3 regions of the Shewanella sp. SP1S1-7 genome follow, and region 1 is predicted to be linked to each of the others. Evidence: predicted binding sites of a transcription regulator. Region 1 holds the regulator's gene; each other region holds the start of a gene.

What was found. Region 1 encodes LexA, which represses DNA repair genes until DNA is damaged. Its sites were predicted from a motif close to TACTGTATNNNNATACAGTA; they were not measured.
Region 2: Q4Q49_RS18975 (YebG family protein) is a predicted target of LexA. The motif match lies at 3,988-4,007, and genes of this name have one in related genera.
Region 3: recG (ATP-dependent DNA helicase RecG) is a predicted target of LexA. The motif match lies at 6,311-6,330, and genes of this name have one in related genera.

What each region holds. Positions count from the first base shown of each region.
Region 1 covers NZ_JAUOEU010000004.1:180,639-191,418, reverse strand. The annotation lists gene mtr (tryptophan permease) at 1-1,110, opposite strand, end outside; gene plsB (glycerol-3-phosphate 1-O-acyltransferase PlsB) at 1,110-3,533, opposite strand; gene lexA (transcriptional repressor LexA) at 3,694-4,314, shown strand; gene Q4Q49_RS05325 (cell division inhibitor SulA) at 4,311-4,823, shown strand; gene coxB (cytochrome c oxidase subunit II) at 5,226-6,782, shown strand; gene ctaD (cytochrome c oxidase subunit I) at 6,792-8,384, shown strand; gene Q4Q49_RS05310 (cytochrome c oxidase assembly protein) at 8,386-8,967, shown strand; gene Q4Q49_RS05305 (cytochrome c oxidase subunit 3) at 8,964-9,839, shown strand; gene Q4Q49_RS05300 (DUF2909 family protein) at 9,844-10,062, opposite strand; gene Q4Q49_RS05295 (SURF1 family protein) at 10,061-10,780, shown strand, end outside.
Region 2 covers NZ_JAUOEU010000032.1:18,893-29,672, forward strand. The annotation lists gene pepN (aminopeptidase N) at 1-133, opposite strand, end outside; gene prc (carboxy terminal-processing peptidase) at 218-2,263, opposite strand; gene proQ (RNA chaperone ProQ) at 2,292-2,918, opposite strand; gene Q4Q49_RS18970 (GAF domain-containing protein) at 3,201-3,659, opposite strand; gene Q4Q49_RS18975 (YebG family protein) at 3,677-3,976, opposite strand; gene Q4Q49_RS18980 (paraquat-inducible protein A) at 4,184-4,816, shown strand; gene Q4Q49_RS18985 (paraquat-inducible protein A) at 4,818-5,435, shown strand; gene Q4Q49_RS18990 (MlaD family protein) at 5,422-8,061, shown strand; gene Q4Q49_RS18995 (nucleoside recognition domain-containing protein) at 8,205-9,431, opposite strand; gene rsmF (16S rRNA (cytosine(1407)-C(5))-methyltransferase RsmF) at 9,655-10,780, shown strand, end outside.
Region 3 covers NZ_JAUOEU010000012.1:17,676-28,455, reverse strand. The annotation lists gene spoT (bifunctional GTP diphosphokinase/guanosine-3',5'-bis pyrophosphate 3'-pyrophosphohydrolase) at 1-12, shown strand, start outside; gene Q4Q49_RS11265 (RidA family protein) at 38-421, shown strand; gene Q4Q49_RS11260 (AMP-binding protein) at 648-2,312, shown strand; gene Q4Q49_RS11255 (calcium/sodium antiporter) at 2,492-3,436, shown strand; gene Q4Q49_RS11250 (hypothetical protein) at 3,651-4,355, shown strand; gene Q4Q49_RS11245 (sensor histidine kinase) at 4,487-5,566, shown strand; gene Q4Q49_RS11240 (response regulator transcription factor) at 5,566-6,162, shown strand; gene recG (ATP-dependent DNA helicase RecG) at 6,347-8,422, shown strand; gene Q4Q49_RS11230 (DUF3014 domain-containing protein) at 8,622-9,518, shown strand; gene Q4Q49_RS11225 (beta-ketoacyl synthase chain length factor) at 9,866-10,600, shown strand; gene Q4Q49_RS11220 (lysophospholipid acyltransferase family protein) at 10,593-10,780, shown strand, end outside.

The DNA of each region.
Region 1 (10,780 bases):
GGCCATCAGCGCCGGGACGATTACCGCCCACACTGTCGCCGCTAATGCCGCAAAGCCAATCGCCACTAAAAAGCCGTCGGGGAACAGTAATCCTAAAATCGTTGGCGGCACAAAGGTCACTAACGCGGTTTTCATCCGGCCCGAGCGCGAATCGTCAAAACCAAACAAGTCGGCGAGATAATCAAACAGACCTAAGGTCACCCCTAAGAAAGATGAAGCCACGGCCAAGTTAGCAAACAGGGTCAACATACTGTTCAACCAGCTACTTGCCATCACCTCGGACAAAGCGCCCACCAAGACCCCCATATTGCCGCCTTGACCAATAATATCGATAAACTGGCTGCGGGGAATATTGCCCATAGTCGCCACTAACCAACAGGCATAAATCACCAGCGCGATAAAGGTGCCGACGAAAATCGCCTTGATAATGGTGGTGGAATCTTTGCCGTAATACTTCACTAAGCTGGGAACGTTACCATGGTAGCCAAAGCTGGCAAGACCAAAGGGTAGCGCCGCCCACAGATAAGGTGAAAAGCTATTATTACCATCGGGTTCGAGCAACTTAGTCACATCGATTTCGATCAGTAAATTGCCAATAGCAAGGAAGAAGGTAATGATCATACCGCCGAGCATAATCGTGGTAATGCGATCCACGGCCTTAGTGCTGATCAATACAATACTCGCCAACACTATGGCAAACACCAGCCCAGCAACACTTTGCGGTAACTCAATTCCCATGCCCTGCAAGCTGTGGTTTACAATCGAACCACCGCCGCTGATATAGGCATAGGTCAAAATATACAGCACGAACGCGATAGAAACGCCGTTCACTATCCGCCAAAACTGCCCTAAGGTTTGCTTGCTTAAAGTATCGAAGCTGGCACCGGGTTCGAAATGCAAATTGGTTTCGAGCAACAATAAGCCCGACATCAACATGCAAAACCAAATGCCTAATAACATTAAAATCGAATAGCCAAACCACATACCTGCACCGACCACGGGCAGAGAAAACATCCCTGCACCTACGGTCGTGCCAGCAATAATCATGGCGCCGCCGAGCAAGGACTTACCTGCGGGCTTATGCTTAGCCGCATTCATATGATTTGCCATTAAACTGTATGCTCCGCGGTGACACTCGCCACTATCGTTTGTTTCACTGACGGACGTAATAAGCTATTGGCTTGATCTCGTATGCGATTGATATTGGACTTATCTTGGTTATCCGCTAGATAGCCCAATTCTTTGAGCTTAACGCTCAAGGTGCCGTAAAGTTTCTTATCGTAGAACTCAGGCGCAGTAATGCCATGCAAAGCGCCTAAACGCTGGGCGAGTAGATGACTCTCAGACTCAAGTTCTGAGCGCTCCATCTTAGGTCTGTTTGCTAACAGATTGAAAATAATGGCATAGCGTTGCAGGGTCTCGCTTACTGAACTGGCTAACAATAATAGTTGGCTAGTGTGCTCTGGCACGACAGCTAAGGTATCAGTCTCGACCACTAACCCTTGTTCAATGAAGAAATCCAGCACTTGATTGACATAGGCAGGTACATCTTTAATGCCCATAAAGAGTTCTGCTTTCAGTAGCGGATAAAAATCGGCAACGATTGACACCACTTGCTGACGCGGGATCTGCTCATTATGCGTTAAGCAGCTCGCAATTAATGACGGCACAATAAATAAGTGAATGATATTGTTACGATAGTAAGTCATAGACACAGCCTGACTCGCTTCGATAGACACGATTTCACCTAAAGGATCGGCACAAACAACAAACTTATTCAGCTCTAAACCTTGCTGCACTAAATGCTTACCATCACCTTCGGCAACCGAAGTATAAGTAGTGTAAGGCACTTTTTTGAGTAGGGTCAGATACAGATCAAGCTGACGCTCCAACAGACTGCGCTCTAAGGCATTTTGATCTGTGGCCAGCAACACTAAACTCGTCAAGGTCACCGAACTCGCCGCCGCCGCATCGTTGATATTTGTCATCACTCGATTCGCTAGCACGTTTACCGCTGGCGTTAACCAACTCGGTTTTTGCTCAGGATCATCGGCTACCTCATTACGCCAGTTTGGCGCACGCTCATTTAAGAAGTTTTGCAGGGTAATGGGCTCGCCAAAGTTCACATAACCTTGGCCGAAATTACCCAGTTTGCGGATCGCGCCAAACACTTGCCACACAGATTCTTTTTTCTTTTTCTTACCGCTTAATTCTTTATGGTAAGTCGCTACCTCCATCACATGGTCGTAGCCTAAATATACAGGCACTAGCGTGACTGGACGCTCGATACCGCGCAGCACGCTGTTCATCGTCATAGCGATCATGCCAGTTTTGGGCGCCAATAGACGCCCCGTACGTGAGCGGCCGCCTTCGGAGAAATATTCCACCGAATAACCTTTAGCAAACAGTTGATCTAAATATTCACGGAATACTGCGGTATACAGCTTGTTGCCATTAAAACTACGGCGGATAAAGAAGGCACCACCGCGACGGAACATAGGTCCGGCGGGCCAAAAGTTGAGGTTAATACCGGCAGCAATGTGCGGCGGAACCATGCCTTGATAGTACAAAATATACGATAACAGCAGGTAATCCATGTGGCTGCGATGACAAGGCACATAAACAATCTCGTGACCATCGTGGTGCAACTGGCGAACTTGCTCGGCGCCTTTAATGTTGATCCCGCTGTAAAGCTTGTTCCACAACCAAGTTAAAAAACGCTCAGCAATACGCACTAAACTATCTGAGTAATCTGCTGCGATTTCATCAAGGTACTCAATAGCCGTCTCGCGCGCTTGGGTCTCAGAAATCTTTTTGTTGGCCGCTTCTTCTTGAATCGCTTTACGCAGCGACTCGGATTTGAGCAACGAATGAAATAGTGCTTGGCGATTTGGCAACACAGGTCCAGTCATCACCTTACGTTGACGACGGAAATGCACCCGCGCGACCCGCGCTAACTTATGAGCGATCCCCATGTCAGTGCCGTGTTCGTCGGCCATGTATCGCAGGGATACCGCATTCGAAAATTGTACGAAGTTATGTCGACCTAAGAACAAAATCATCAAGCACTTGCGCAGCCAAGTCGGGTTTTCCCGCTCAAACACAGCCGCCTTCATAGTGTCGTCTTCTTTCCCTGGCGTCCGGCCCCAATACAGGCTCACGGGCACCAGTTGAATGTCTAATTCAGGGCGTTCCTTATGCACGGCCAACAAACGCATAAAGCATTCGAGGAAAGGCTCGTTACCGGCACGCTCGCCAAACAGCGGCTTACGCCCTTGAAGGCAGACAACCCGAGGCGCAATCACACCGTTTGCCACTAAAGGCTCATAGGGGCTCGGCAGTCCTAACTTAGCCGTAATTTCGCTCAGGGCAGCGATGTCACTCAGCGATTCCGTTTTCATCACATAAGCAAGGGGTCTGGAGGCATCCAGATTCAGATCGGCAAAGGGATCCTGAGGCACAACAATAGTGTGCACTAAGTGTTTTTGGATCCAGCGTAATGATTTCAACCAAAGAGAGTCGTGTTTAGGCATTATTCTTATGCAATTAAGTACGTTTACTAGCCCGGTAGAATACCAGACTATGGGTAATATTCGCTAATTCTCTCCAACATAGCTAAAAAGTGGTTAATACTTGCGCTGCAAATAATACTGTATATACTAACAGTAACTGTATAGAAAAACAGGAAATACCATGAGACCTTTGACGCCACGCCAAGCTGAAATTTTAGAGCTAATTAAACGAAATATTGCCGATACTGGCATGCCACCCACACGGGCAGAAATCGCGACCCGTTTAGGTTTTAAGAGCGCCAATGCGGCTGAAGAGCATCTTAAAGCGTTGGCGAAAAAGGGCTGCATTGAGATCATGCCAGGCACATCGCGGGGCATTCGTCTGACTGCGGAAGTCGAAGAAGTAACTGAAACAGGTTTACCGCTTATCGGTCAAGTAGCTGCTGGCGAACCTATTCTCGCCCAAGAACATGTTGAACAGTACTACCAAGTCGACCCAAGCATGTTCCATCCCGCCGCCGATTTTTTACTGCGGGTTAAAGGCGACAGCATGAAGAATATTGGCATTCTCGAAGGAGATTTGCTGGCAGTTCATAAAGTACAACAAGCTAGAAATGGTCAAGTGGTTGTCGCTAGAGTCGACGACGATGTCACTGTTAAACGTTTCGAAAAAAAAGGTAATGTGGTCTATCTACACGCCGAAAATGAAGACTATTCCCCGATTAAAGTGGATTTAGGCTATCAAAGTTTAACAATTGAAGGACTCGCCGTCGGTGTGATCCGTAATGGAGATTGGCTATGAACAAACTACTTGGCAATGCACCCCGCCACCCGGGCTTGTGGCTCGATGAAGTCCGTGATGCCGACTATGACTGGCACCATGCACCTATCGCCTGCATGCCAACGAAGACTCAAGGTCGCCAAGAATTAATCCATCTGAGCGCGCAACTCGCCCAGTTAAGCCAACAGGGCCGTTGGTTAGTGCTCATCAACCCGCCGAGTATTGGCTACAAACAAATGCTCGCCAATGCAGGCGTGCGTATGGATAGAGTCTTGCTGGTGCACGCGAAAGATGAAGTGGAAACCCTGTGGGCGATGGAAAAAGCCTTAACAAGTGGTACGTCCAGTGCGGTTATTACTTGGACCCAATCATTAGATGCACGCGATAATCGTCGCCTGCAAATTGTCGCTAAAAGTGCCCGCGCCATGGGCATAGTGCTAGAAGACGTAAACAGTCACTTACATGGCGACGTACGCATTGAGCAAGGTAGCCTCTTCGGCCAACAATCTTTTTTTAGCGCTGTACATTAAATATTCATTTAATTTTTTACCTTGAAAGCCGCCTCGCCTATGAATGTGAGGCTTTTTTTTGGCAATTTTTCAGACAATTAGATAAATAAGTGATCTTGATCAATATTTAAACAGCAAGTATGGTTGGTTTAGTCGGCGATGATATATCGCCGCCCGTGGCAAATAAATCGAGCCGTAATCGAGTTCAAAATGCCACTAAAAATAGAGAACAGATTTATTTCAGTCGTATGTGCCAGCGTGGCTAATACCAGCAGTAATAATACTTAATTAAAAGTAACAGCCGCCAACGCACGTTGAAGTCAAAAAAGCTTTTTTGGGAACTGAAGAGTTTGCATAGAGTTGAGACTTACTGTGTTGCTCTTCTTTGTAGTTGCTATTCGCAATTGGCAGAGGAGAAGTCTTGTGAAGCAATTGTTGTATTGTTTACTCGTGGTGTTATTCGCACCACCGTTGGCCGCCGCGGACATGCGGTTCAACATGACCCCTGGCGTAACCGAGATCAGTGGCAAGGTTTATCACTTGCACATGACCATCTTGTATATCTGCTGCGCCATTGGCCTTGTGGTCTTTGTCGTGATGATTTACGCCATGATCAACCACAGAAAATCCAAAGGCGCTGTCGCGTCCCACTTTCACGAAAGCACTAAAGTTGAAATCGCTTGGACGATTCTGCCATTTATCATTTTGATCTTAATGGCGATTCCTGCGACAAAAACCTTAATTGCGATGGAAGATCCCAGCGACGCCGATCTGACCGTTAAAGTCACGGGTTCCCAATGGAAATGGCATTACAGCTATTTCGATCAAGACATTGATTTTTACAGCATACTCGCAACCCCTAGAGCACAAATCGACGGTACCGAAACCAAGGGTGAACACTACCTATTGGAGGTCGATAAGCCGCTCGTTCTGCCGATAAATCGCAAAATCCGCTTTTTGATGACCTCTGAAGATGTCATCCATTCATGGTGGGTACCTGCTTTTGCCGTGAAGAAAGATGCCAACCCAGGATTTATCAATGAGGCTTGGACTCGCATCGACAAACCCGGTATTTACCGTGGTCAATGCGCCGAACTTTGCGGTAAAGACCATGGTTTTATGCCGATCGTAGTGCAAGCCATACCCGAAGCCGAGTTTGAAGCTTGGGTGACGGAGCAGAAACAAGCCGCAGGCGCGGCGGCAGAAGCCGCTCAAGCCGCTTTATCACAGACCCTTAGCAAAGATGATCTGATGACCCAAGGTGAGCAAGTTTACCTCGGGCACTGCGCAGCCTGCCACCAGCCCAATGGCGAGGGGTTACAAGGCGTATTCCCACACCTCAAAGGCAGTCCGATAGCAACGGGACCGCTCAGCGGCCACCTTGAAATTGTGCTCAACGGTAAAACGGGTACGGCTATGCAAGCCTTTAGTAAGCAATTGACTGCACAAGAAATTGCCGCTGTGATTACCTATGAGCGTAATGCTTGGGGCAATAATACTGGCGATGCTGTACAGGCCAAAGACGTCAACGAGCACATGAACGGTAGTGCAGGCACACAGGCACCTGCTACCGCACCAGCCAATACGACCCCAACTCCCGCACCTACAACTGAGCCCGCAGCAGTTGTCGACTCCGCAACCATAGTGGATCCGGCGAGCCTCCCCACTCTCACCCATGAGGCACTGATGGCCGAAGGTGAAACTGTCTACACCACCACTTGTGCGGCCTGCCATCAGTTGACGGGAGCTGGCATACCACCCGCCTTCCCCGCCCTCGCTGGCAGTGCTATCGCCACTGGGCCCGTCGCCAATCATCTCGATATTGTGATGCACGGCAAAACAGGCACGGCTATGCAAGCATTTGGCAAACAACTCAGCCCACAGCAACTCGCAGCAGTCATTACCTATGAGCGCAATGCTTGGGGCAACAATACCGGCGATACAGTGCAACCTGCTGATATCGCAAGCCATGGACAGTAGGGGATTATGATGAGCACAATGACTCAAGATCAAACCGCAGCCCATGATGACCATCATCATGGTGCGCCAAAGGGCATCATGCGCTGGGTGCTAACCACCAACCATAAAGACATAGGCACTTTGTATTTATGGTTCAGCTTCATTATGTTTTTAACCGGTGGCGCTATGGCCATGGTGATCCGCGCTGAACTGTTTCAGCCCGGATTACAATTGGTCGAGCCCAATTTTTTCAACCAAATGACCACAGTCCATGGGCTGATTATGGTGTTCGGCGCCGTGATGCCAGCCTTTACTGGGCTCGCCAACTGGCTGATCCCTATGATGATTGGGGCGCCCGATATGGCGCTGCCACGGATGAATAACTGGAGTTTTTGGATCTTACCCTTCGCCTTTACCATTTTGCTCAGCTCACTGTTTATGGAAGGCGGCGGGCCTAACTTTGGTTGGACCTTCTACGCGCCACTATCAACCACTTATAGCCCCGATAGCACGGCACTCTTCGTGTTCTCTATTCATATCATGGGGATAAGTTCAATTATGGGCGCAATCAACGTGATTGTGACCATAGTGAACTTACGTGCGCCCGGCATGACATGGATGAAGTTACCGCTATTTGTATGGACTTGGCTTATCACAGCATTCCTGCTGATCGCTGTGATGCCCGTCCTCGCGGGCGCTGTAACTATGGTGCTGACCGATAAGTTTTTCGGCACTAGCTTCTTCGACGCCGCGGGGGGTGGCGATCCTGTGATGTTCCAGCATATTTTCTGGTTCTTCGGCCACCCTGAGGTCTACATCATGATTTTGCCGTCCTTTGGCATTATCTCCGCCATAGTACCCGCCTTCAGCCGCAAACCATTATTTGGCTATGCATCAATGGTTTATGCCACTGCCAGTATTGCAATTCTGTCGTTCCTCGTGTGGGCGCACCACATGTTCACTACAGGCATGCCAGTGTTTGCCGAGCTGTTCTTCATGTATTGCACTATGTTGATTGCGGTGCCAACGGGGGTGAAAGTGTTTAACTGGGTCGCGACTATGTGGCGCGGTTCACTCAGCTTCGAAACCCCTATGTTGTTCGCCGTGGCCTTTATCATACTCTTCACCATTGGCGGGTTTTCGGGGTTAATGCTCGCCATTACGCCAGCCGACTTCCAATACCACGACACCTATTTTGTGGTGGCGCATTTCCATTACGTGCTCGTGACTGGGGCGATTTTCTCCATCATGGCGGCGGCCTATTACTGGCTCCCTAAGTGGACGGGGCACATGTACAACGAGCGACTGGGACAATGGCATTTCTGGTGTTCGGTGATTTCGGTCAACGTACTGTTTTTCCCGATGCACTTCCTTGGGCTAGCTGGTATGCCAAGGCGTATCCCCGATTACTCGATTCAATTTGCCGATGTTAATCAAATCGTCTCGATTGGTGGCTTCGCCTTTGGCTTATCGCAATTGATTTTCTTAGTGTTAGTCATCAAGTGCATCCGTGGCGGCGAGAAAGCCCCCGCTAAACCTTGGGAAGGTTCCGAGGGTTTAGAGTGGACATTGCCAAGCCCAGCGCCTTACCACTCCTTCACGACACCACCTGAGGTGAAATGAAATGACGAACCATCACCAGCCAGAAAAACCTAAGTCAAATCGAAAGCTTATCAGCATGCTCGTCATGGGCTGTATTAGTATGTTTGGTTTTGGGTTCGCGCTGGTGCCGCTATACGATGTGCTGTGTGAGAAGCTAGGGATTAACGGTAAAACCTCCAATACTGCCAGTAATTATCAAGCGATAACCATAGATACTAGTCGTGTTGTCACAGTGGAATTTATCTCCCAAGTGCAAACGGGTATGCCGTGGAAATTTGAGCCGCAAACCAAGCGGCTCGAAGTTCACCCCGGCGAACTGATACACACAGCATTTTTGGCACGCAATGTGTCAGACAAAGCCACGGTCGGTCAGGCGATACCTTCAATATCACCCGGCCAAGGTGCAGCATATTTTAATAAAACGGAATGTTTTTGCTTTAATCAACAGCACTTAGCGGCTTCGACCAGCGCTGAGTTGCCGCTCATTTTCTTTGTGGATCCTCAGTTACCTGAATCCATCCACACTCTGACCCTCTCTTACACCCTCTACGACATTACCGACAAGCAGTTAGCGTCTGCCATAGAGCAAGGAGCTGCAAAATGACCACAAAACATGAAAATTACTATGTTCCCGCCCAAAGTGCTTGGCCCATCATTGGCGCTATAGGATTGTTTCTAATCGCCTTGGGTGCAGGGCACTTTGTCCATCAACTAAAATCGGGCGCATCGGGTGGCGGTTATATCCTGCTAGCGGGTATCGCCGTAATCCTCTTTATGCTGGTTGGCTGGTTTAGAACCGTGATCAACGAATCTATGACTGGGCTTTATTCGCACCAAATGGATAGATCCTTTCGCCAAGGCATGAGCTGGTTTATTTTTTCAGAAGTGATGTTCTTCGGCGCATTTTTTGGTGCGTTATTTTATGCCCGTATGGTCGCAGTGCCTTGGCTCGGTGGCGCCTCCAATAATGCCATGACCCACGAAGTACTCTGGCCACAATTCGAAGCCGTTTGGCCGTTGCTCACTACGCCAGATGGCACCAAAACCGAAGCGATGCCGTGGAATGGCCTGCCGTTAATCAACACTATCGTGCTGCTGACCTCCTCAGTCACCTTACATTTTGCCCATGTCAGCCTAGAGAAAGGCAAGCGCTCGGCCATCACACTATGGCTCGGGATCACCATTCTTTTGGGTATGGGTTTCCTTGCCTTGCAGGCCGAAGAATATATGCATGCCTACCATGAAATGGGGCTCACCCTGACCTCAGGGGTTTATGGCAATACCTTCTTCCTCTTAACTGGCTTTCACGGCATGCATGTCTCGCTCGGCACTCTGTTTTTATTAGTGTTGTTTTTCAGAGTGTTGAAGGGTCACTTTAGCGCGGATAAGCATTTTGCTTTCCAAGCGGGGAGTTGGTATTGGCACTTTGTCGATGTGGTCTGGCTGTGTTTGTTTATTTTCGTCTACGTACTTTAAGGCTTTAGTAAGGCGTGGGATTGGGGCTGATTAACCCAGTCCCTAAGGCCACCAGCAGCAACAGAATAACGAGTACCGAGAAAATCACCCGGCGACCAAGATAACGGCTCATAGGCACTTTATCGTCACCTTTAACCATAATAAACAAGGCCCTACCTAGATTAAAAATGATGAACAGCAACAGCAGAACTAAGACCAATTTAAAAATGAATAGGGTATTCATGCAATATCCTTATGTTCTGCTGAATAAATTAACGGTTTTTTTACTGATCTTGACTGTGGCTGTATTCGTGATGTTGGTCAAGTTGGGTCTATGGCAATTAGCCCGCGGCGAAGAAAAAACCATGCTGTTAGCCCAAATGGAGGCAAGACAATCCTTGCTGCCATTAAGTTTTGAGCAGCTCCAACTCAAAATCGATAAGGAAGGCGTAACAGGTTATCGACTGCAAGTGCACGCCATACCCGCGAGCTCGCAAATATGGCTGCTGGATAATCAAATCTATCAGGGCCAAGTGGGCTATTTAGCCTTTCAGCCCCTGCAAGTGACTGCGGGTCAACCTTGGTTACTGGTCGAATTAGGTTTTGTCGCGGCCAGTACCCACCGTGATGAGTTGCCCCACATCAGCCCACTTAGCGGTGAATTGAATATCGAAGGTCGGCTTTATCAAAAGCAAATCAATCCCTTGAGCCAGGCTTTAATGGCAGAAACGGGGACAAGTATTCGCTTTCAGAATTTGAATATACCGGAAATGGCGCAGCTGTTAGGCCACCCTTTACTCGATGCAGTGCTGCAACCGGATGAGCTACCCGCCCTCGCCTTGCCACATCCTTGGCAGCCCTTCCCACTATCGGCGCAAAAACATTGGGGTTATGCGCTGCAGTGGTTTTCGATGGCAGCCGTGTTTGCTGGGCTCATGCTGTGGCAAGGGATTAAGTATGTA
Region 2 (10,780 bases), on a different contig from region 1:
AAGCGCGTTTTACCCGACTTATCGCCTGCACTTGAGTCTCATTGCCCGCCAGATTAAAGGCTAAGTCGATCGTGTCTATCGTGAACAGTGGCGCTTGATAATCTTTTAAATATTTTGCTTGAGCTTGTGTCATTTCGATCCCTTTAACGCTGATCTAAATAAGAAAAAACGCGCCATAAGCGCGTTTTGATATTGGATAAATCGACTCGACTAGCGCCTACTTAGCACTAGTTTTAGCCAGTTTTTGCGCATCAGCCATATCTAAAGTGATATAAGCCGTTTCATCTAAAAATGCGTCTGGCAATTCGGCGTCGTCTTTAATGTCTTCCATGGATTTAACTGGTGCTAAACCATTGGCGACTCGGCGCTCGTTCGTTCTATCGAGGACTTTCTTCTCATCGGCTTCGCGGGAGGCAATGCGCTCACTTTCAACCAGAGAAACTGTCTTCTCTTTGTGGTGCTTTTTAAAGTCGGCAATATCTTGATTGATATAAGCAAACTCTACACTGCTTTTGATGCGGTTAAGGTGCTTGGCCTCAAGGCTAGTCACTAACTCAGGCGTCACATCATTGAGCGTGCCATATTGCGCCATTGGCACTTTATCCCAAGGCAAGGCATTTTTCTCTTCAGCTTCGCCGTACTCACCTGGCTCTAACGCACTTGGGTAAGCAATGTTTGGTGTCACACCTTTAAGCTGTGTGCTGCCGCCATTGATCCGATAGAACTTTTGAATCGTGTATTGCACATGGCCAATTGGCTTTTCATACATATCGTAGATACGGCCTAAGCTCTTATGCTGCTGCACTGTACCTTTACCAAAGCTAGATTCACCGACAATTAGCGCGCGGTCATAATCTTGTAGCGCAGCAGCAAAAATCTCAGAGGCTGAAGCACTGTAACGGTCAACCATCACAGTCAACGGGCCCGCATAACTGGTTTTGCCATCGTTATCACGGTGCGCAGACACACGGCCATCGGCATCACGAATTTGGACCACAGGGCCCATATCGATAAAGAGTCCCGTCAGCAACACGGCTTCTGTTAATGCACCACCACCGTTACCCCTAAGGTCGATGACTATGCCTTCAACTTTGGCTTCGTTTAACTTCACTAGCTCTTTTTCAACGTCCTGTGACAGATTCATGTAGAAACCAGGAATATGGATCACACCGACTTTGCGATTAGCGTACTCGCCGTCTTTAGGTTCAATCACCTTAGAGGTTGCCGCTCTGTCCTCAAGACGAATTTTATCGCGTACTAAGGTAACGTCGAATGGCTTAGCATTCGAACCGCCTTTCTTCGGTAAAATTTGCAGTACGACTTTACTGCCCTTAGGCCCTTTGATCAGATCAACCACGTCATCTAAACGCCAGCCGATCACATCAACAATTTCACCGCCTTCTTGACCGACGCCGACAATCTTGTCTTCCGGCGACAGTTTTTCGCTGCCAGCCGCAGGGCCACCAGCAATTAAGCTTTTAATAACAGTGTAATCGTCTTCAAGTTGCAGTTGAGCACCAATCCCTTCAAGGCTTAAATTCATTTCCATTTGGAAACGTTCAGCATTGCGTGGTGACAGGTAACTCGTATGCGGCTCAATGCTGCGTGAGAAGGCATTCATCACGCCTTGGAACACGTCTTCACTGTTGGTTTGAGTCAAACGTTTGATGGCGTTGTTGTAACGCTTTTGCAGGATCTCAACAATCTCAGGCCATTTTTTACCTGTGAGTTTCAGATTTAGCGCATCGTATTTAACACGTTGACGCCATAACTCATTGATCTCGGCTTGATCTTTTGGCCATGCCGCATCGTCACGGTCATACTCATAGGCATCGCCAGGGGCGGAGAAATCCATCTCTTTGTCCAGAAGGGATAAAGCATAGACAAAGCCTTCATAACGACGCTTTTGGACGATATCAAACATTTTATAGGCAGGCTCAAGTTCACCAGAACTGAGCATGTCATCGAATTGGGTAGCATAAGGTTTAAAGCTATCGACATCCGCTTGGGTTAACACATTGCGGCGATAGTCTAACTGCTGCAGGTAACGGTCAAAAATTTGCGTAGAAAAGGCATCATCAAGATTAAATCTATGATAGTGCGAACGAGTGTATAAGTCCGTTACCCTTTTGCTCGCGACCTTATGTTGCGCTTCCTGCTTGAGAGTGGGTAACTCGCTGATTTGAATCGTGGGTGGTACGGCCCAAGCCGAGAATCCGACAAAAACAGTGGCGATCGAGGTAGCCAAAGTGAGTTTTCGCATCAACAAGTTACTCCGTTTTAAAAAATGATTACAGCAGGATATGTTCTGCTCTAACTTTAATCGTTAGGCCACTATCAAGCTGAACATGAATATCTTCCTTGTTAATATCAGTAATCACACCGGCTACGGGTGTCATACCTAACTTAACATTGACGCGTTGTTTTTTCGTTAAATCAGTCAATTGTGCTTGGACATAATTTACGACTGGCGCTGCTTTAGTCGCAGGCTTAGCAGGACGCTCAGTTTTAGCACGTTGAGGAACAGCCACCTTTTTAGGTGCTTTCTTCGCCGCAGGCTTAGGTGCGAGTGCTGCACGTTTCGCTTTCGCTTTATCCTGACTCTCTTTCAACATGGCTTGAGCATGGTCAATGTGCTCTTGCTCTAACTCGCCGCAAGGTTCGCCATCCAGATTAACGCGTTGTGCGCCCGCTTTAACGCACTTCAAATAGCGCCAGCTGCTGGTGTAACGTCTTAAGGCAACTCTGAGCTGAGTTTTACTGACTTTAGAATCATCAGCCAACCTTTCAGCCAAATCTTGAAACAATCCGATTTTTAATGGCTTAGTTTCACCTTCAGCAATAAAGCACAAAGGAAATGTTTCATACAAATACGCCAAAATTGCATTGGTGTCGGTCAACTTTTCTGTTGATTCCATCATTACTTCCACAGTCAAAAAGGGACATCGATTCGAGGTGATATATATCAACTTCTTACGTGTCGTTTATCTTCGTTAAACTCAATATTGAGTCAACGTACAAATTAGCATCCTAGCCGCGTTTACTAAAGTTAAAAAAAATATACCTTAACAAATTTTTACAGCTCAAAACACTAAGCTTATTCATTGCATGCCAATCAAACCAGCTTAATGCGTGCAGGCGCATATTATAAGGCGCACGCCACCGATTGCGACTATGAATTATGCGTTATTGTACGCAAATTAATCAAATAGGCAGTTTTCAAAACTTTTAACCAGTAATTCCAGCCCCTTTTGGTCTTCTTCGTCGAAACGATCGAAGATTGGGCTGTCAATATCGAGCACGGCAACCACGTTACCTTGAGCACAAACTGGCACAACGATTTCAGAATTACTGGCAGAATCACAGGCAATATGGCCATCAAATTGATGAACATCGGCCACTCGCTGGGTTTGATTGGTGAATGCCGCCGTACCACACACGCCTTTTCCTAACGGAATACGTGTACAAGCCACTTTACCTTGAAATGGGCCTAATACGAGTTGTTCGCCACGCATAACGTAGAATCCCACCCAGTTCAGCTCAGTTAAATTATCATTGAGTAAGGCTGAAAAATTCGCCATTGCCGCAACAAGGTCGTCTTCCCCTTCCAACAAGGCCAAGGCTTGACGGTTAAGTGACTCATAAAATTTCGATTTCATTACATTTCCTAACAATTTTATTCTGCTGCTTCGGTCTTTTTAGCCGCTTTTTTCGCAGCAGGTGGATTCGTTGGCGTACTATTAACCTGAACGACACCTTTAAGCAAGTTCGTCAGCTCATCTTTATTGTTAGCAAAATAGAATGCGAGCTTTTCGCCCACGCTTTCATCTATACCTAAATCAGCTTTTTGAATGAAGGGGATAAGGTTATCGGCGATATCGAGCATCTTATCGTAGGCATCAGCCTCCTTCTTAGATGTGAATGTCATCTTTTCAACCCCTTCTCTGACCACGACAAACTGTGTTATTACTGCCATGACTGCCCTCGCACTGTTTTTATATACAGTAACTAGAGTGACATAGATTGAACTTGTGATGCAAGTGTTCTGATTAATCTGATATTATTAGCGTACTTTCGTTGCCAAGATTATAAAGCGCTAGACTGTGCAGAACGGCTGATTAGCACTACACTTTGCACCGATCTCGCTGTTATTACTCCTATTTAGGCTAATATATATTTTTATATGCATGAAAACGCAGCAGAAAATTCAGTAATCCTTTGCCGTTCCTGCGATTTAGCAGTCCGCAAACGTGCCTTGCCAAGCGGTGTCAGAGCCCTTTGTCCCCGTTGCAGCACTGCACTTTATGACACTCCTTACTGCTCTGTAAATGGCATGCTCGCCCTATGTATCTCGGCACTAGTATTTTATTTTCCTGCCAATTTTTTACCCGTACTCGAAATTCACTTTTTCGGCAGCATTCGCACCACCACGGTTTTTCAGGGCGCATTTGCGGTATTTGACCAAGGTTATTGGGTCGTTGGTTTAGCCGTGCTTGCCGCCGCTGTGATTGGCCCAGGCTTATTACTGTTATCGATACTGACGCAGATTTTGATTGTGAAATGGGGACTGAGTCATCTTTTTTGGCGTAACTCATTAAAGCAATTATTGAAGTTTCATGGCGTATTGTCGCAGCTCACTATGCTAGAAATTTATGTGATCAGCTTTTTGGTTTCATCGTTCCAGCTTTCTGATTTTTCGGATATTTATTTTGGTATGGGCACATTTTGCTTCACTATGTTGTTTCTCGTGACTTTGTTTCTGCAACGAGAGTACGACTTAGAGCACATGTGGACGTTATTGGAAGGTCATCGCTGATATGAAGCAACAAGGTAAAGATATCGGCCTGTGTCTGTGTAAGGTCTGCCGCCAGCTCAATAGTAGTGACCTCACCCACTGCCAACGCTGTGAAGCTGAGTTGCAGGTCAGGGACTATTCTAGCCTGCAAAAAAGTTGGGCTTTGTTGATTACCGCAGCCATCTTGCTGGTGCCAGCGAATATTTACCCTATCACTATGCTGACCAACCAAGGGCAAGTGCGGCACGACACGATTTTTTCGGGCATTTTGCATCTAGTGCATTCAGATATGTTGCCCATTGCCGTGATAGTTTTTACTGCCAGTATTTTAGTGCCATGGATTAAAATCATCGGCTTATCCATTTATCTGTGTGCGATCAGCTTTGATATTCCGATTTCAAAAAAGAAATTGATGGTGGGTTTTCACATCATCGAATGGATTGGTCGTTGGTCAATGCTCGATTTATTTGTCATCTCAATCACAGTAGCATTAGTGAATATGGGGCAACTACTCGACGCTAAACCCGCGCCTGCAGCGACCGCATTTGCCTTGGTTATTCTGTTAACTCAGTTAGCCGCAAAAGTGTTAGACACTCGTTTACTCTGGGATCGATTGGAACCTCAAGATGACACAAATTGAATCGCCGAAAGTTGTAAAGAAAAAACTCTTTTCGCCCATTTGGCTGCTGCCTATTGTCGCGTTGGCATTGGGTGCGTGGCTGGGCATTAAGAGTATTAAAGAATCGGGCGTTGAAATTCAAATTCACTTTCCGAGTGCAACTGGGATTGACGTAGGTAAAACCTTAGTCAAATACCAAGGCTTGACTGTCGGTAAAGTCAAAGACATTGGCATAGATGAAGATCTCAAGGGCGTAAACGTTAAAGTCATGATGGACTACCGCGCTAAGCCTTTCTTAAATAAAGAGACCCTCTTCTGGCTTGTCACCCCTAAGGCCAGCATCACAGGTGTTGAAGGCTTAGATGCACTGTTTTCGGGTAACTACATTGCGATTCAACCGGGTAAAGGTAATGCGTCAACATTTTTTGAAGCAGAACGCCAACCGCCGCCGATGCAAATCGGCTCAGAAGGTGTGATGGTCGAACTGACCTCAGACAAACTCGGTTCGTTGGATGTTGGCTCGCCAATATTTTTCCGCCAAATCCCCGTGGGCAGTGTGGTCAGCTACCGTTTAGATGGCAATCAAAGAGTCATCATCAGCGCTTTTATTCAAGAGCAATACGCGCGATTAGTGAAGAAAAACTCTCACTTTTGGAATGTTTCCGGCGTTAAAATTGATGCATCACTGACTGGGGTTAAAGTCAGCTCTGAGAGTTTGGCATCCATTCTGGCTGGCGGCGTGAGTTTCAGCTCTGACGATAACGCGGATATTGCCAAAAACGGCGACGTTTTTTCGCTTTATGATTCAGAAACCACAGCCCTTGGCGGCATAGAAATAAGTCTCACCATGGCTGATGCTAACGGTGTCGACAAAGGCACTCGCATTGTTTATCGCGGCATCAATATCGGCAGCATTTTAAGCAAGCAACTCACCGCCAATGGCGTAATAGCTGTGGCTAAGTTTGAACCTCAATACGGTTCACTGTTAACTAACGACGGCGTGTTTTGGCTTGAAGGTGCCGATATTTCCCTCTCAGGCATTAAAAATCCAGAGCGTTTACTGACGGGTAGCGTGATCAACTTCCTGCCGGGCATTAATACTAAAACGGCGATGCCAAGCAGTTTTGCCTTGCAATCAAAGGCGCCTGACTTACTGCAATCAAAGAAGCGTTTCTTGACCTTAACCTCAGCCGAAAACATGGGCATTTCAGCGGGCGCCGAAGTTCGCTTTAAGCAAATCCCCATTGGCTCAGTGCTTGCGGTGAAGTTATCCAAAGATTTATCGGCGGTAGAATATCAACTCGAGCTACAACCTGAGTTTGCAGGCCTTATTCGTAGTGACAGCTATTTTGTGCCTGAGTCAGCATTAACGGTAAACGCATCGTTAGATGGTGTCTCAGTCAAAGCAAGGGATTTTACAACGCTCACTCAAGGTGCAGTTAGCTTGATCCAAGGCCACAGCGATACGCCAGTCGCCGCCAACAGCGCCCTCACCTTGTTTAGCTCAGTGGATGCCGCGACAGCCTTCTATGATCGTCAGCAACAAGTGCATCTGACCTTAATCAGTCAAGATGGCGCCGATGTCAGCCAAGGCTCACCGATTTACTATAAAAAAATGCAAATTGGCACAGTTGACTCAGTGAACTGGCAAAGCAAAACCGAAGACTTTGCTATCAAGCTCGCTATCGACAAACAGTTTCAACCCTTGCTGAAAAAGCCTCATGTGTTCTGGCGTAACAGCGCTGTCGATATCAGCGCCAGTCTTGCCGGTATTGATGTTACGGTCGCGCCGCTTCAAGGAGCATTAAAGGGCAGCATCAGTCTGGGATTGCTTGATAGCAATGGCAAAGCCAGCAATGCAGCTAACTTAAAACTCTATGAGAGCAAGCAGCTGGCATTAACTCAGGCGCAGGCGATTCGCCTAACCCTACCCGCCTCAAGCAAACTGGCGGCCAAGGCAGCGATTCGTTATCAAGGTCATCAAGTGGGTGAAGTGTCGCAGGTGAAGCTCAATGCCGATCTCAATACACTCACTGCAACGGCCTATCTCTACGGCGAATACGCCGAACATTTCAGCCGCAGCGACTGTGAATATCATCTAGTGGATGCGCAAATTTCTCTAGCAGGAATTAAAGCGCCAGAAACCTTGATCACTGGCCCTTATATCGGTGTGCTACCGGGTACAAGCAGTCAAAAAGCGACCCAGTTTGTCGCCAACCTCGCTGCCAGCAGCTATGCCAATGTTGCCGAAGATGCGCTTAAATTTACCCTAGAAGATAGCAACTTAGGCTCGATGAAAGTCGGCACACCTATCTTCTTCCGTGGTATCAAAGTCGGTCAAATCGATGGTTATCACCTGTCGACACAGGGCAATAGCGTGCTGATGCAAGCCCATATTGAGCCGCAGTACAGTCACTTAGTGAATCAAAGCAGTCAGTTCTGGGATGCTTCTGGGATTAAAGTCGATGTTGGCCTCTTTTCAGGTGCTCAAATCGAAGCGGGCTCACTGGAAACCTTACTCGCTGGCGGTATTAATGTCGCGACTAAGGACACGACTCAAGAGGGTAATCGTTTAGCAGCAGGAACAGTACTAAGATTGCAACACAAAGCCGAAAACGAATGGCAGGAATGGGCCCCTGCCCAGTAATTCTTTTCATCAAAAGACTTACACCAACGCACTAATATTAAAGCTCTTACAAATCAATCAGGCGCATAATGCGCCTGATTGATTTTTAGCTTCTCGAAATGTCATTGACACATTCTAGGGCGCTCAAGACCCTTGCCATCCTGTTAACCATAGAACCAATAGCAAACGGCAATCGCGGCGCTGATCCCCGCAAAATCCGCGGTTAAACCACAGGCTAAGGCGTGGCGGCCATGGCGAATACCCACAGAACCAAAATACACGGCGAGAACATAAAAAGTAGTTTCAGTGCTGCCCTGAAAAATCGCCGCTAGTCGGCCTGCAAAGGAATCGACGCCGTGATGATCCATGGTCTCGAGCATCATGGCTCTAGCACCTGAACCGCTAAAAGGTTTCATCAGCGCGGTCGGCATAGCATCGACAAAACGCGTATCAAAACCCAATATCCGCACGCCACTGGCAATCAAGTGCAACAGATAATCCAAGGCGCCGGATGCGCGCAGTAAACCAATCGCTAATAGCATGGCGAGCAAATAAGGGATCAGCTGGATAGATTGAGCAAAACCCGCCTTCGCCCCTTCAATAAACTCATCATAAACCGCCACCTTACGGATGCCTGCAACAATGACGAAGGTAAACACTAATAACAATAAAATGCCATTACCCATTGCCGTCGATACTGTGCCAATGGTTTCAGCACTTAAAGTCATCAGATAAAAACCACTCGCCACTAGGCCAGAGAGCATCAAGGCGCCATAACCGAGCACCACAGAGTTCAATAACGAAATTCGCTGCACTAACGCCACAACCAGTAAGCCCGCCAATGTCGAGGCCGAGGTTGCCAGTAAAATCGGTAGGAAAATATCCGCAGGCGCGGCTGCACCTTGTTGGGCACGGTACAGGAATACCGTCACAGGCACTAAGGTCACAGAGGAAGTATTGAGCACTAAGAATAAGATTTGCGCATTGGTCGCCACAGTTTTTAGCGGATTCAAACTCTGCAAATCATGCATCGCCCTTAAACCAAGCGGCGTGGCGGCATTATCTAAACCAAAAATATTCGCCGTTAAATTCATCGTGATACTGCCAAAGGCGGGATGGCCCTTGGGCACTTCTGGCATCAAGCGGCGCAGTAAGGGCTCAAACACAAAGGCGATAGCGCTGACCACTCCGGCCTTCTCGCCCACCTGCATTAACCCCATCCACAGGGAAAGTACACCAATCAGGCCAAGGGAAATTTCGGCGGCAAGCTTAGCGCTCGCAAATAATGCGGCGACCGAAGCCGATAGGACTTCTATGTGCCCATTGAACAGTTGCACCGCTATTGCCAGCAATGCCGTAACAAAGAAAGCTAACCACACGCGATTCAGCACGCTAATCCCCTTATTTTTATTTGTTTTTATTCTATTAGCTCATGGCTACTGAGTGCTAGCGTTATGGCGACTCATTGCAATATTGCGGCAATCGTCTGTGCATAAACCTCAAATCACCCTAACGGCTGAGGCACTTGGGATAAAATCTCAGACCCAATAAGGGATTATGATATACTTGCGCCAGTTGATACACAGTCTATTTTCCTATGGTTCAATGAAATCAATGGTTCAATTAAATCAAAATTTTATCGATATAATCACCCAAGAACTCCCCGCCCATTTATCCATGGACGAGTTTATTGCCGCTTGCGACAGGCCGCTTAGACGTTCAATTCGGGTCAATACCTTAAAAATCAGCAGCGACGACTTTAAGACTCTAATGCAACCTAAGGGCTGGACGTTTGATCCTATTCCTTGGTGTGAAGACGGATTTTGGATCAGCTACGATGAAGAAGAACAACTCGGCAATGCGTTAGAGCACATTCAGGGCCTATTCTACATTCAAGAAGCCAGCTCTATGTTGCCGCCGACCGCACTTTTTACGCCTAATGCATTTACGACTAGTACAAAGTGGCAGTGCGTTCTCGATCTCGCCTCTGCGCCGGGTTCAAAAACCACGCAAATGGCCGCATTGATGCAAAACCAAGGTTTATTGGTGGCGAATGAGTATTCGGCGAGCCGCGTGAAAGTATTGCACGCCAATGTGCTGCGCATGGGCGCGAGCCACTGCGCCCTCACCCATTTCGATGGCCGCGTGTTTGGCGAATACCTGTATGAAAGTTTCGATGCCGTGCTCATTGATGCGCCCTGTGGCGGCGAAGGCACAGTGCGTAAAGACGTCGATGCGTTAAAACATTGGAGCCTTGACGATGTGTTGGCGATTAGCGAAACCCAAAAAGCCTTAATCGAATCGGCGTTTCTCGCCCTGAAACCCGGCGGCAGTTTGGTCTACTCGACCTGCACCTTAAACCGTCTCGAAAACCAAGGCGTGTGCGAGTATTTAAAGCAAGTCTACGGCGATGCCGTGCAATTTGAATCCTTAAGTGATTTATTTGATGGCGCTGAGCGAGCCACGACTGCCGAAGGCTTCTTGCATGTCTGGCCACAGATTTACGACAGTGAAGGTTTCTTTGTCGCTAAATTGACAAAAACTGCCTCTGTGCCGCGGTTACAGCCTGAGCCTAAACTGCAGAAAAACTTCCCCTTCACGACCGCATCAGCGAAACAAGCCCAAGGGATAAAAGACTATTTTCAGCAGGATTTAGGTATCAGCTTACCGGACGAACTCATCATGGTTCGCGATGATGAATTCTGGCTATTTCCTCATGAATTCAACGCTTTTATCGGCC
Region 3 (10,780 bases), on a different contig from region 1:
CGTAATCGTTAATTAACTCAACATTAGAGAGAGCGTCATGGCAGAAAAAATCATCATAGCGACCGAAAACGCCCCTGCGGCCATCGGCACTTATTCACAGGCCGTCAAAGTCGGCAGCACAGTATATTTATCCGGCCAAATTCCGCTTGTGCCAAGCACAATGCAAATTGTCAGCGATGATTTTGAAGCGCAAGTAGTGCAAGTATTTGAAAACCTAACGGCAGTTTGTACTGCTGCGGGTGGTTCAATCAACGATATCGTTAAGCTCAACATCTTCCTGATTGATTTAAGCCACTTTGCAAAAGTGAATGAAATCATGAGCCGTTACTTCAGCCAGCCATACCCTGCCCGTGCAGCTATCGGCGTGAAGCAATTGCCGAAGGATTCTCAAGTTGAAATGGATGGCGTGATGGAGCTGTAAGCTCTGGCATTCCCCTTCAACCAACAAAAAGGCACTGCGGCGCCTTTTTTGTTGCCGCCACCAGCCTCTCTGACGCTTGCCATTCTCTTCATCTTATTTTCATACTCAACTTGTAGGCTTTGGGCTCCATTCTCATATTTTACAATCCTGTAAACTATTTGCGCGGGCTCACAAAACTCGCCATACTGGGTGCAGCAAAATAACAATAAAGAACAGGGAATTGCCAATGGATACAGCGATTAAGACGCCAATTGAAATGCTGGCGCACTGGGCTAAGACTCAGGGGGATCAAGTCTATTTACGCCAACCTATCAAGGGTCAATTCCTTGATTTTACTTGGGCCGAAGTTCAAGAAAAAGTGCAACAACTGGCCGGAGCCTTACAGCATCTAGGCCTAGAGCGCGGTGATAAGATTGCCGTACTCTCTAAAAACTGCGCCGAATGGTTTATCACCGACCTTGCGTTAATGCACGGCGGCTATGTCAGCGTGCCGATTTACCCAACGGCCAACACAGATACCATTCGCTATGTGCTGCAACACAGCGGTGCAAAAGCCATTTTCCTCGGCAAGCTCGACCATTGGGCCGACCAAGAAGCCGGTGTCGGCGGCGAGCTGCTACGTCTTGCTATGCCCTACGATACAATGCCAGCCCAATATCAATGGGAACAATTACTTAAACTAGGTTATCCCCTAGTTGATGCCCCGCTACCGACGCTTGATCAAGTGATGACACTTATCTATACCTCTGGCTCAACGGGTCAACCTAAGGGCGCGATTCAAACCTTCGCTAGCTATGGCTGGACTTGCCAAGCGGTAGTGCGTGATTTACGCACCGACGGCAATGACAGACTGTTATCCTATTTGCCTTTAGCGCACATCACAGAGCGCGTCGCGATTGAAGGTTCATCCTTCTATTCCGGCAGCGTGGTCGCCTTCGTCGAGAGTCTCGACTCCTTCGTCGCCGACGTGCAAAGGGCAAAACCGACGGTATTCTTCTCAGTTCCGCGTTTGTGGAGCCTGTTCCAGAAAAACATCATAGACAAAATTGGTGTTAGTAAACTGAATCTATTGCTGAAGATCCCGTTAATCAGCAGCTTAGTAAAACACAAAATCCATAAAGGCTTAGGTTTGAACCATTGTCGTTTACTCGGCTCTGGCTCTGCGCCGATCCCGCCGTCGCTGATCCACTGGTATCACAGCATTGGTCTGAATATCTGTGAAGCTTGGGGCATGACAGAAAACTGCGCCTACTCGATTATCAACTACCCCTTCGATGCCCGTAAAATTGGCACTGTGGGTCGCCCGGTTGAGGATTGTCAGATCCGCCAAGGCGAAGATGGTGAGCTACTGCTTAAGAGTCCAGGGTTGATGACGGCTTATTATCTACAGCCCGAAGCCACTGCTGCAGCCTTCGACGCCGATGGTTTCTTCCACACTGGCGATTTGTGCTCCATCGATGCCGATGGTTGCGTGACGATTACCGGCCGAGTGAAGGACAACTTCAAAACCGCCAAAGGTAAATATGTCGCGCCCGTGCCGATTGAACGTAAATTGGCGCAGGACCCGCATGTTGAACTGATCTGCGTGATTGGCTCTGGCCTGCCGCATCCGATCGCATTAGTGCAATTATCCGAAGGCGCTAGTTTGCAGGCCCGCGAAGAAGTCCGCGCTTCACTCAAGGCGACACTCGATAGCGTGAATCCGCACTTAGAGTCACATGAACATGTGGATGCGATTATCGTGGTTAGCGATCCTTGGACGATTGAAAACGATGTGCTAACGCCGACGCTGAAGATCAAACGCCATGTGCTTGAAAAAGCGTTTAGCGAACGCGTTGATGGTATTCGTGGCGCTCAAGTTCGCTGGGAAGATGAGTTAACGCAGAAATAACTCGGCAAAACATAGAGATAGCCAATGTGGTTATCGGCTCAAATCTAGCACGCCTCGGCGTGCTTTTTTATGACATATTCTGTCAAATTTCGATAAAACCACGTATCATATGCGTCTGTCGGCTAAGGGATGATTCCCTTGTACTTTCCCATTCAATATAGGTTTAACAAAGTCCCGTGATGCTCATTACACTCTCGATTATTGGCGGTTTTATTATTTTAACCTTAGGCGCCGAAGCCCTAGTCCGTGGCGCGAGTTCTATCGCCCTACGCTTAGGTATTACGCCACTTATCATAGGCTTAACTATTGTTGCCTTTGGTACTAGCGCACCAGAACTGGCCGTGAGTGTCAAATCTGCCCTCGCCGGAAACAGTGGTATCGCCTTAGGAAACGTTATCGGCTCTAACATTGCCAACATAGGTTTAATCCTAGCGATCACGGCACTAATCCGCCCTATCCAAGTGCAATCCCAAGTGGTGAAGCGCGATATCCCTTTGATGATCTTGGCTTCTATGCTGTTCTGGGGACTCTTGTTAGACGGCGAACTCAGCCTTATTGACGGTGTGGTACTGCTGTCTCTACTGTTCGGATATTTAACCTTTAGCTATATCAGCTCGAAAAACAGCAAGAATGAAGAAGAGATTGAAGCGGGTCCCAATAACCCACTGCTTTCTGGCCTGTTCATCCTAGTCGGCATTAGCATGTTAGTTGGCGGCGGTATTCTGTTTGTGAACGGCGCGGTAGATTTAGCGAAAACCTTCGGCGTGAGCGAAGTCATTATCGGCTTAACGATCGTGGCGATAGGTACCAGTATGCCAGAGTTAGTGACCTCAGTGATTGCGGCATTAAAAGGCCAAAGCGATATCGCTATCGGCAACGTTGTTGGTTCTAACCTGTTCAATATTTTGGGCATTTTAGGCGTTACTGCCATAGTGCATCCAGTGTCATCACTCGGCTTCCAACCCTTCGACTTTATGGTGATGCTAGCCTTAGCCGTTGTGATTCTGCCTTTTGCATGGACGGGATTGCGCATCGGCCGCCGCGAAGGCTCTGTACTACTACTGAGCTATTTAGGCTATATGGGTTACCTGATCAACCAAGCGAGCGCTCAAGCTTTGGTATAACACTCAGCGGTAATCCCCACTTAAAACACCGGAGCCTCTCCGGTGTTTTGCTATCTGAGTTTCGCACTTTTTAAAAAAGACAAGTTTAACACCCTTCAACTAATGACATTTGTCATGCGAAAGCCATGACCTTTGTGTCTGCATTTCTCCTAACGAATTTCTGATAATGAGTCCGTACCCAAGCACTGGGAAACTCACTCAATAAGGAAATACCATGAAAACATTTCTACTCGTCTCAAGCTTAGCGCTTATCAGCAGCCACGCGTTTGCAGCGTCGCCCTCTAACGCTAACATCACTAACATAGATGCAGCCTCAAACTCGATGAACCTAGCGCAGCTGCAACAACTGAGTGCCAGCACCCAAGATTACGACAAAGCCTATGCGAACTATCGCTTAGCCATCAGCGCCAATGTCATGGGGCAAAAAGCCCTCGCCAGTAGTGCTCTGACCAATGCGCAAACGGCTCTGGAAGCCTTAGAAACCAGCCAAGCTGACGCCGAATCCCTAGCGCTGTTATCGTCGGTTTATGGCATGCAAATCGCTTTAGACAATAGCAAAGGCGCAACGCTCGGGATGAAATCAGCCAATGCCATTGCCAACGCCGAACAATTAGCACCTCACAATCCGCGGGTCGCATTGGTGAAAGCCATCGCCGCCTATAACACCCCAGCTATGTTTGGCGGCAGCATGCAAAATGCTAAGACGCTCGCCACTACCGCCATAGAAAGATTCGCCCAACCTTGCGACGACATTTGTTGGGGCGAAGCCGAAGCTTATACCTGGCGCGGACTCGCTAAACAGGAATTAGGCGATACCCAAGGCGCGATTGAAGATTGGCATCAAGCCATCAAAGTGCAAGCAGATTACGGTTGGGCAAAATTTTTGCTTCAACAAAATCAGCAATTAAGTGCAAACTAGATCCCATTGTTAACAGGGACTGATGGCGCTGACCCCAGCGCCAACCCCTAAACAGAATAAATCAAGGCAGATGCCTCCTTTAGCATTCAAGGGGCAACTATGAACAATCAACACAGTTTCACAGAGGCATCATGATGAGCACTCCCCTTCAGCTCGAACGAAAACTTGCTTGGGTGTATTTGATAAACTTAGTGTTTTATCTTATCCCTCTAGCCATAAATCCCTATCCAAGCTGGAAAATCGCCCTCAGTTTTGCTGTGTTAATCCCTTTTATTGCCAGCTATTTTTGGACCTATAAGTGCAATAACCGTAGCGCCTATCGGCCCATTCTGATTATGGTGGCGATAGCAATAGCGATCACCCCAATCAACCCAGGATCTATCTCACTATTCACCTTTGCGGCTTTTTTCATTGGCTTTTTTTACCCTCTAAGGACCTGTCTATTGGCGCTTGCTGCCATCATCGGACTACTGTTTGCCCTCAATGAGATTTACCACTTTAACAGTTACTACTTTCCGCTTTACGGCTCGGGGTTAGTGCTCGGCGTGGGTATGTTTGGTGTCGCCGAACGCAGACGTTATCGGCATAAATTAAAAGAACAGCAAAGTGCCCAAGAAATTACCACCTTGGCCACTATGCTTGAGCGTGAGCGTATCGCGCGCGATCTACACGACATTATGGGCCACAGCTTATCTTCGATTGCGCTTAAGGCGGAACTGGCCGAAAAACTGCTGGAAAAACAAGAATACCAACTAGCCACTATCCAGCTTAATGAACTCGGTCAAATCGCCCGCGAGAGCCTCAGCCAAATTCGCCATACTGTATCGGATTACAAACATAAAGGACTCGCGGATAGCGTGACACAACTGTGTAAACTATTGAGGGAAAAAGGGATCAGTGTCGAGCTAACAGGCAGTATCCCCAAATTACCCGCCAGAATGGAGAGTCAGCTAGGGTTAATTGTCACTGAACTGGTGAATAATATTTTACGCCATAGCGGCGCAAGTCAATGTATTATCGACTTTATTCAACAGCCAGAACGACTAATCCTTGAAGTCAAAGATAATGGCACAAGTAAACCTATCGCCGAAGGCAATGGCCTCACTGGCATACGCGAACGTCTCGACAGCTTAGGCGGCAGCTTGAGCTATAATCTCGAACAGGGATATGCATTTACCGTCAGTTTACCTTTGCAGGGAGCAACAGATTAATGAAGATTTTATTGGCGGAAGACCAAGCCATGGTGCGAGGCGCGCTCGCCGCACTCCTCACGCTTGCGGGAGGCTTTAATATCACCCAAGCGAGTGACGGCGACGAGGCCCTAGGCCTACTCAAACAGCAAAGCTTTGATCTCTTGCTAACCGATATCGAAATGCCTGGCCGCACAGGCCTAGAACTGGCAACTTGGTTAAAGGATCAACATAGTCAAACTAAGGTCGTAGTCATTACCACCTTTGGCCGCGCGGGCTATATCAAACGGGCTATCGAAGCCGGTGTCGGCGGGTTTCTGCTAAAAGATGCGCCCTCGGAAACCTTAGTCAACGCGATTCAACAAGTTATGGCGGGTAAACGGGTGATCGATCCTGAACTTGCCATGATGGCAATTGGTGACGTCGACCCACTCAACGATAAAGAGCGCCGTGCTCTTCGCCTCGCCAGTGAAGGCAAATCCACCGCCGACATCGCCGAAACCCTCTTTATCGCCGAAGGCACAGTGCGCAACTACCTCTCCGAAGCCATAGCCAAACTCAATGCTAGCAACCGAATCGATGCAGCACGCATCGCCAAACAAAAGGGCTGGCTGTAATCACGCTCACGGTTAACTACTCTTTCGTTCATATCGACAATTTTTGCGGCCTTAGCCGAAACCTAAGGGCCGCAAACTGACGTTAATTATGCAGGCAAATAAGTCCCTCATTCTGCTTGAGATTGCCTTACGCTTATTCTCTGTTAATATATGTATAAATTCACAGTGATTGAGTGCTAACGACTTGCAGCAATTGGATCTTGTTCCGATCACCGACCTCAAAGGCGTCGCCAAAAAGGTCGCGGAGAAACTCGCAAAGCTCGGCATCACAACAGTACAAGATCTGCTGTTTCACTTACCCCTGCGCTACGAAGACAGAACCCAAATCTATCCGATTGCCGCCCTTATGCCCGGCAGTTACGGCACCATAGAGGCTGAAATCCAATCGACGCAAATCATCCAAGGCCGCAAGCGCATGCTGGTCTGCAATGTGCGCGACGATACGGGCAGCTTGAGCCTGCGCTTTTTCAACTTTTCTGTCGCCCAGCGTAATGCCATGCAAAATGGTTTAATGATCCGCGCCTACGGTGAAGTGCGCCGTGGCGGCCATCAAGCTGAGATAGTGCATCCAGAATATAAAGTCGTGTATCCCGGTGAAGATGTTCACCTAAGCGATACCCTAACGCCGATTTATCCCACAACTGAGGGCTTAAAACAGGCGAGTTGGCTCAAGCTGACCGAGCAAGCTTTGGTATTGCTGGAAGATGGCGGCTTAACTGAGCTGCTGCCACCGCAGTTGCAACCAAACAACATCAGCCTTAAACAAGCGCTGCAAACGCTGCACCGACCGCCTGCGGGGATCTCTCAGTTCGATCTAGAGTTAGGCCAACACCCAGCACAGCAGCGACTCGTACAGGAAGAATTACTCGCCCACAATCTCAGCATGTTACGCCTAAGACAGCGCAGTAATTTAGACGCAGCGGTTGCCATGCAGGCCACAGGACAGTTGCTCAATCCTTTCCTCGCCGCTTTGCCCTTTAAGCCCACGGGCGCCCAGCAAAGAGTGGTGGCCGATATAGGCAAAGATTTAGAAAAACCGCACCCTATGATGCGCTTAGTGCAAGGGGATGTAGGTTCAGGTAAAACCTTAGTCGCAGCGATGGCAGCCCTGCAAGCGATTGAAAACGGTTATCAAGTTGCCATGATGGCGCCAACCGAGCTATTGGCCGAGCAGCATGCGACTAACTTTGCCGCTTGGTTTGAGCCACTCGGGCTTAAGGTCGGTTGGCTGGCGGGTAAACTCAAAGGCAAGGTCAGAGCGCAATCCCTTGCGGACATAGAATCCGGCGCCGCCCAGATGGTGATTGGTACCCATGCTATCTTCCAGCAGCATGTGGTCTTTAACAAACTTGCGTTAATTATCATAGATGAGCAGCACAGATTCGGCGTACACCAACGCTTAGGTCTACGTGAAAAAGGCGTGAGCCAAGGGTTCCACCCGCATCAATTAATCATGACGGCAACGCCGATCCCGCGCACGCTAGCGATGACAGCCTATGCGGACCTCGACACATCCATTATCGATGAACTGCCGCCGGGACGGACACCCGTGACCACAGTGGCGATTGCCGATTCTCGCCGCAACGAAGTGCTTGAACGGGTGCGTAACGCCGTCATCACAGATAAACGTCAGGCCTATTGGGTGTGCACTCTGATTGAAGAATCCGAAGTGCTCGAATGCCAAGCCGCCGAAGACACGGCCGAAGAACTGCGCCTCGCCCTGCCCGAGCTCAATATCGGCCTCGTGCATGGCAGGTTGAAGAGTGCCGAAAAACAGCAAATTATGGCCGATTTTAAGGCGGGCATAATTCATTTACTGGTGGCGACAACCGTGATTGAAGTCGGCGTCGATGTGCCTAATTCCAGCCTGATGATCATCGAAAATCCTGAACGTTTAGGTTTGGCACAACTACACCAACTGCGCGGACGAGTCGGTCGAGGCGCCATTGCAAGCCATTGTGTGTTACTCTACAAGGCGCCATTGAGCCATACCGCCACCCAAAGACTGAGTGTACTCAGACAAAGTAATGACGGTTTCATCATAGCGCAGAAAGATTTAGAAATTCGTGGCCCAGGTGAAGTGCTTGGCACTAAGCAAACGGGACTGGCCGAGCTGAAAATTGCCGATCTGGTGCGCGATCAAGCTTTGATCCCACACATTCAAAAACTGGCAAATCACGTGATGGCGCAGGCCCCCGAAAAAGTCGATGCGATTATCTTACGTTGGCTGGGGCACAAGCAGCACTATGTGCAGGCTTAGGCTGTAAAGGGGAAAGGCCGAGGAGTGACATCTGCCTCGATACTCAAAATAAATTGTTTATGTTCAGCTAAGCGCTATAGACAAGCGCATGGAAACTTGCAAAATGAACCAGCGGCATCCCAATCGTCCGCTCTTGCACTTTTAATGTTAGCTGCATGTATTCACCACGTTACCTTGAAACTCAAGCGAAGGATGTAAAATGCAAGTTAATCAAGATGATAGAATAACACCTCAAGAGACTTCTTCTAGCAGTAATCGCTTTGCGCTTTTTGCGATCGTGCTCGTCGTGCTGCTTTCTGTCGGAGGATATTATTACTACAGCGGTGACTCAGATTCACCTAAACTCATCCCTAACGCGCCAATTGTATTGCCTGAAACACCGCCATCTGAGCCAATGACGCTCGAAAGTGCGCAAGAACCAGAAACCACTGAGACGACGCCTGCCGTTACAGAAACAAACACCAACAGCACAGAAGCCCCTGCGGTAACTGAGCCTGAAGTGGTTGCAGAACCAGTACCTGCACTGGCTGAAAGTGATGCATTCGTACAACAAAAAGCCCTCGCCATTATCGATAACAATGTGCTGGGTTCTGCATTAGTGCAGCAAGATCTCGCGCGCCAATTTGTGGTGTTTGTCGATAACTTAGCTCAGGGCGAATTAACCCGAAAAGTGAGTCCACTCAAAGGCCCAGAGAAGCATTTCTCGGTTTCTGAAATCACCAACAAAGTGTATTTAAATCCTGAGGGTTTCCACAGATACGATGCCTATGTTGACTCGATTGCCAAAATGGACGAACAGACGTTAATGGTCACCTATAAGCAAATGACGCCTATGCTAGAGGAAGCCTTTACCGAACTCGGCTACAGCAACGCTAAATTCAACGACAGAATGCTGCAAGCGATTAAAATACTGCTCGCGGCGCCTATCATTGAAGATCCGATTGAGCTGAGCTCTATTAGCGTTAACTATCAATTTGTTGACCCTAACTTAGAGGCACTACCCAGCGCGCAAAAACTGCTGATCCGTATGGGGCCAGAAAATACCCGCAAGCTAAAAGTAGCCCTACGCAAACTCGAGAACCAACTGGCGCAGTAAAACTTTGCCGTGGTGAAGACAAAAGGCGCTCGGTGCGCCTTTTTCATTTTGACCGTAAATCGCTAGGATAAAAAAGCCTGTCGAATGAGAATGCCATTGCGATATTTGTTACACAAATTCGATCTAACTGCCGAAAATCGCAGCACTTGATCCCATTGCATTAACCCATACAATGCAAATGGCTTCATAAAAACGCTGGGCATAGTGTAGAATGACCCCGCTGTAGAGGTCATTCCAGCGTCATTCATCAAACGCGTTTACACCTCACTATGGTATGACAATCCATCAATGTTCTAACTTAGTTAGGGATAACTAAGACAGCTTAAATTTAGTGTCGAGGCAAAGTAGTGCAACTAACATTCAGCATTCTCTCCTGGGGCGCTTGGTCTCCCCAATATCAGCACCCGCAAAGTTGGCAAACTTGGTGCAAGAATTCGGCTGAATTAAATCTCGGTACGTCACAGTCTGATAGCACAGCTCCCGCACTCAAACACGTTCCCGCCATGCAGCGCCGCCGTTTTAGTCGCTTAACTAAGATGATGTTAGAGGTGAGTTTTCAGTGCGATATGCCGGCGAACTGCCGCTCTATTTTTGCCTCGCGCCATGGTGAGTTACAGCGCACCATAGGACTGCTCGAAGACATTATCGCCAAACAGCCCTTATCGCCCTTAGGTTTTAGTCAGTCGGTACACAATACCGCTAGTGGCATTTTTGGCATAGTGGCAGCCAATACCGCGCCATCGACCTCAGTTGCAGCAGGTACCGAAACCCTGTCACAAGCTATGGTTGAAGCCTTCGCCCAATTACACCAATCGCCAGAACCCTTGCTGTTAGTGTTCGGTGATGATCCTGTGCCACCTGTGTACGATGAGTTTACCCAAGAATTTGAATTACCTTTGGCCCTAGGCTTACAGCTCGCGCCCTTCGATGCCCCCGCTTCAGTCAAGCTCACAGTCAGCCGCATCTGTGAGTCGACAGCATTAAACCCTTTGACCTATGGCGCTTTTACCCACGCCCTAGCGACAACGCAAAATATTTCAGGCTGCTTATCCCAATGGCATTGGAAGCTAGAGCATGTTTGATACAACCCACAGCCATGACGCTGCCAATAGCCATGAAGATTCAATGCACAATGCCGCTTATACCCCGCCGGAAACTCGCCGCGCAGGGCTGAATTATGTGCCACGTTGGCTCGGTGGCGTGAGTTGTTATATCGCCTTTGGCTTAGGCGGCTTATTAAGCTCCTTGACCATTCTGCCGCT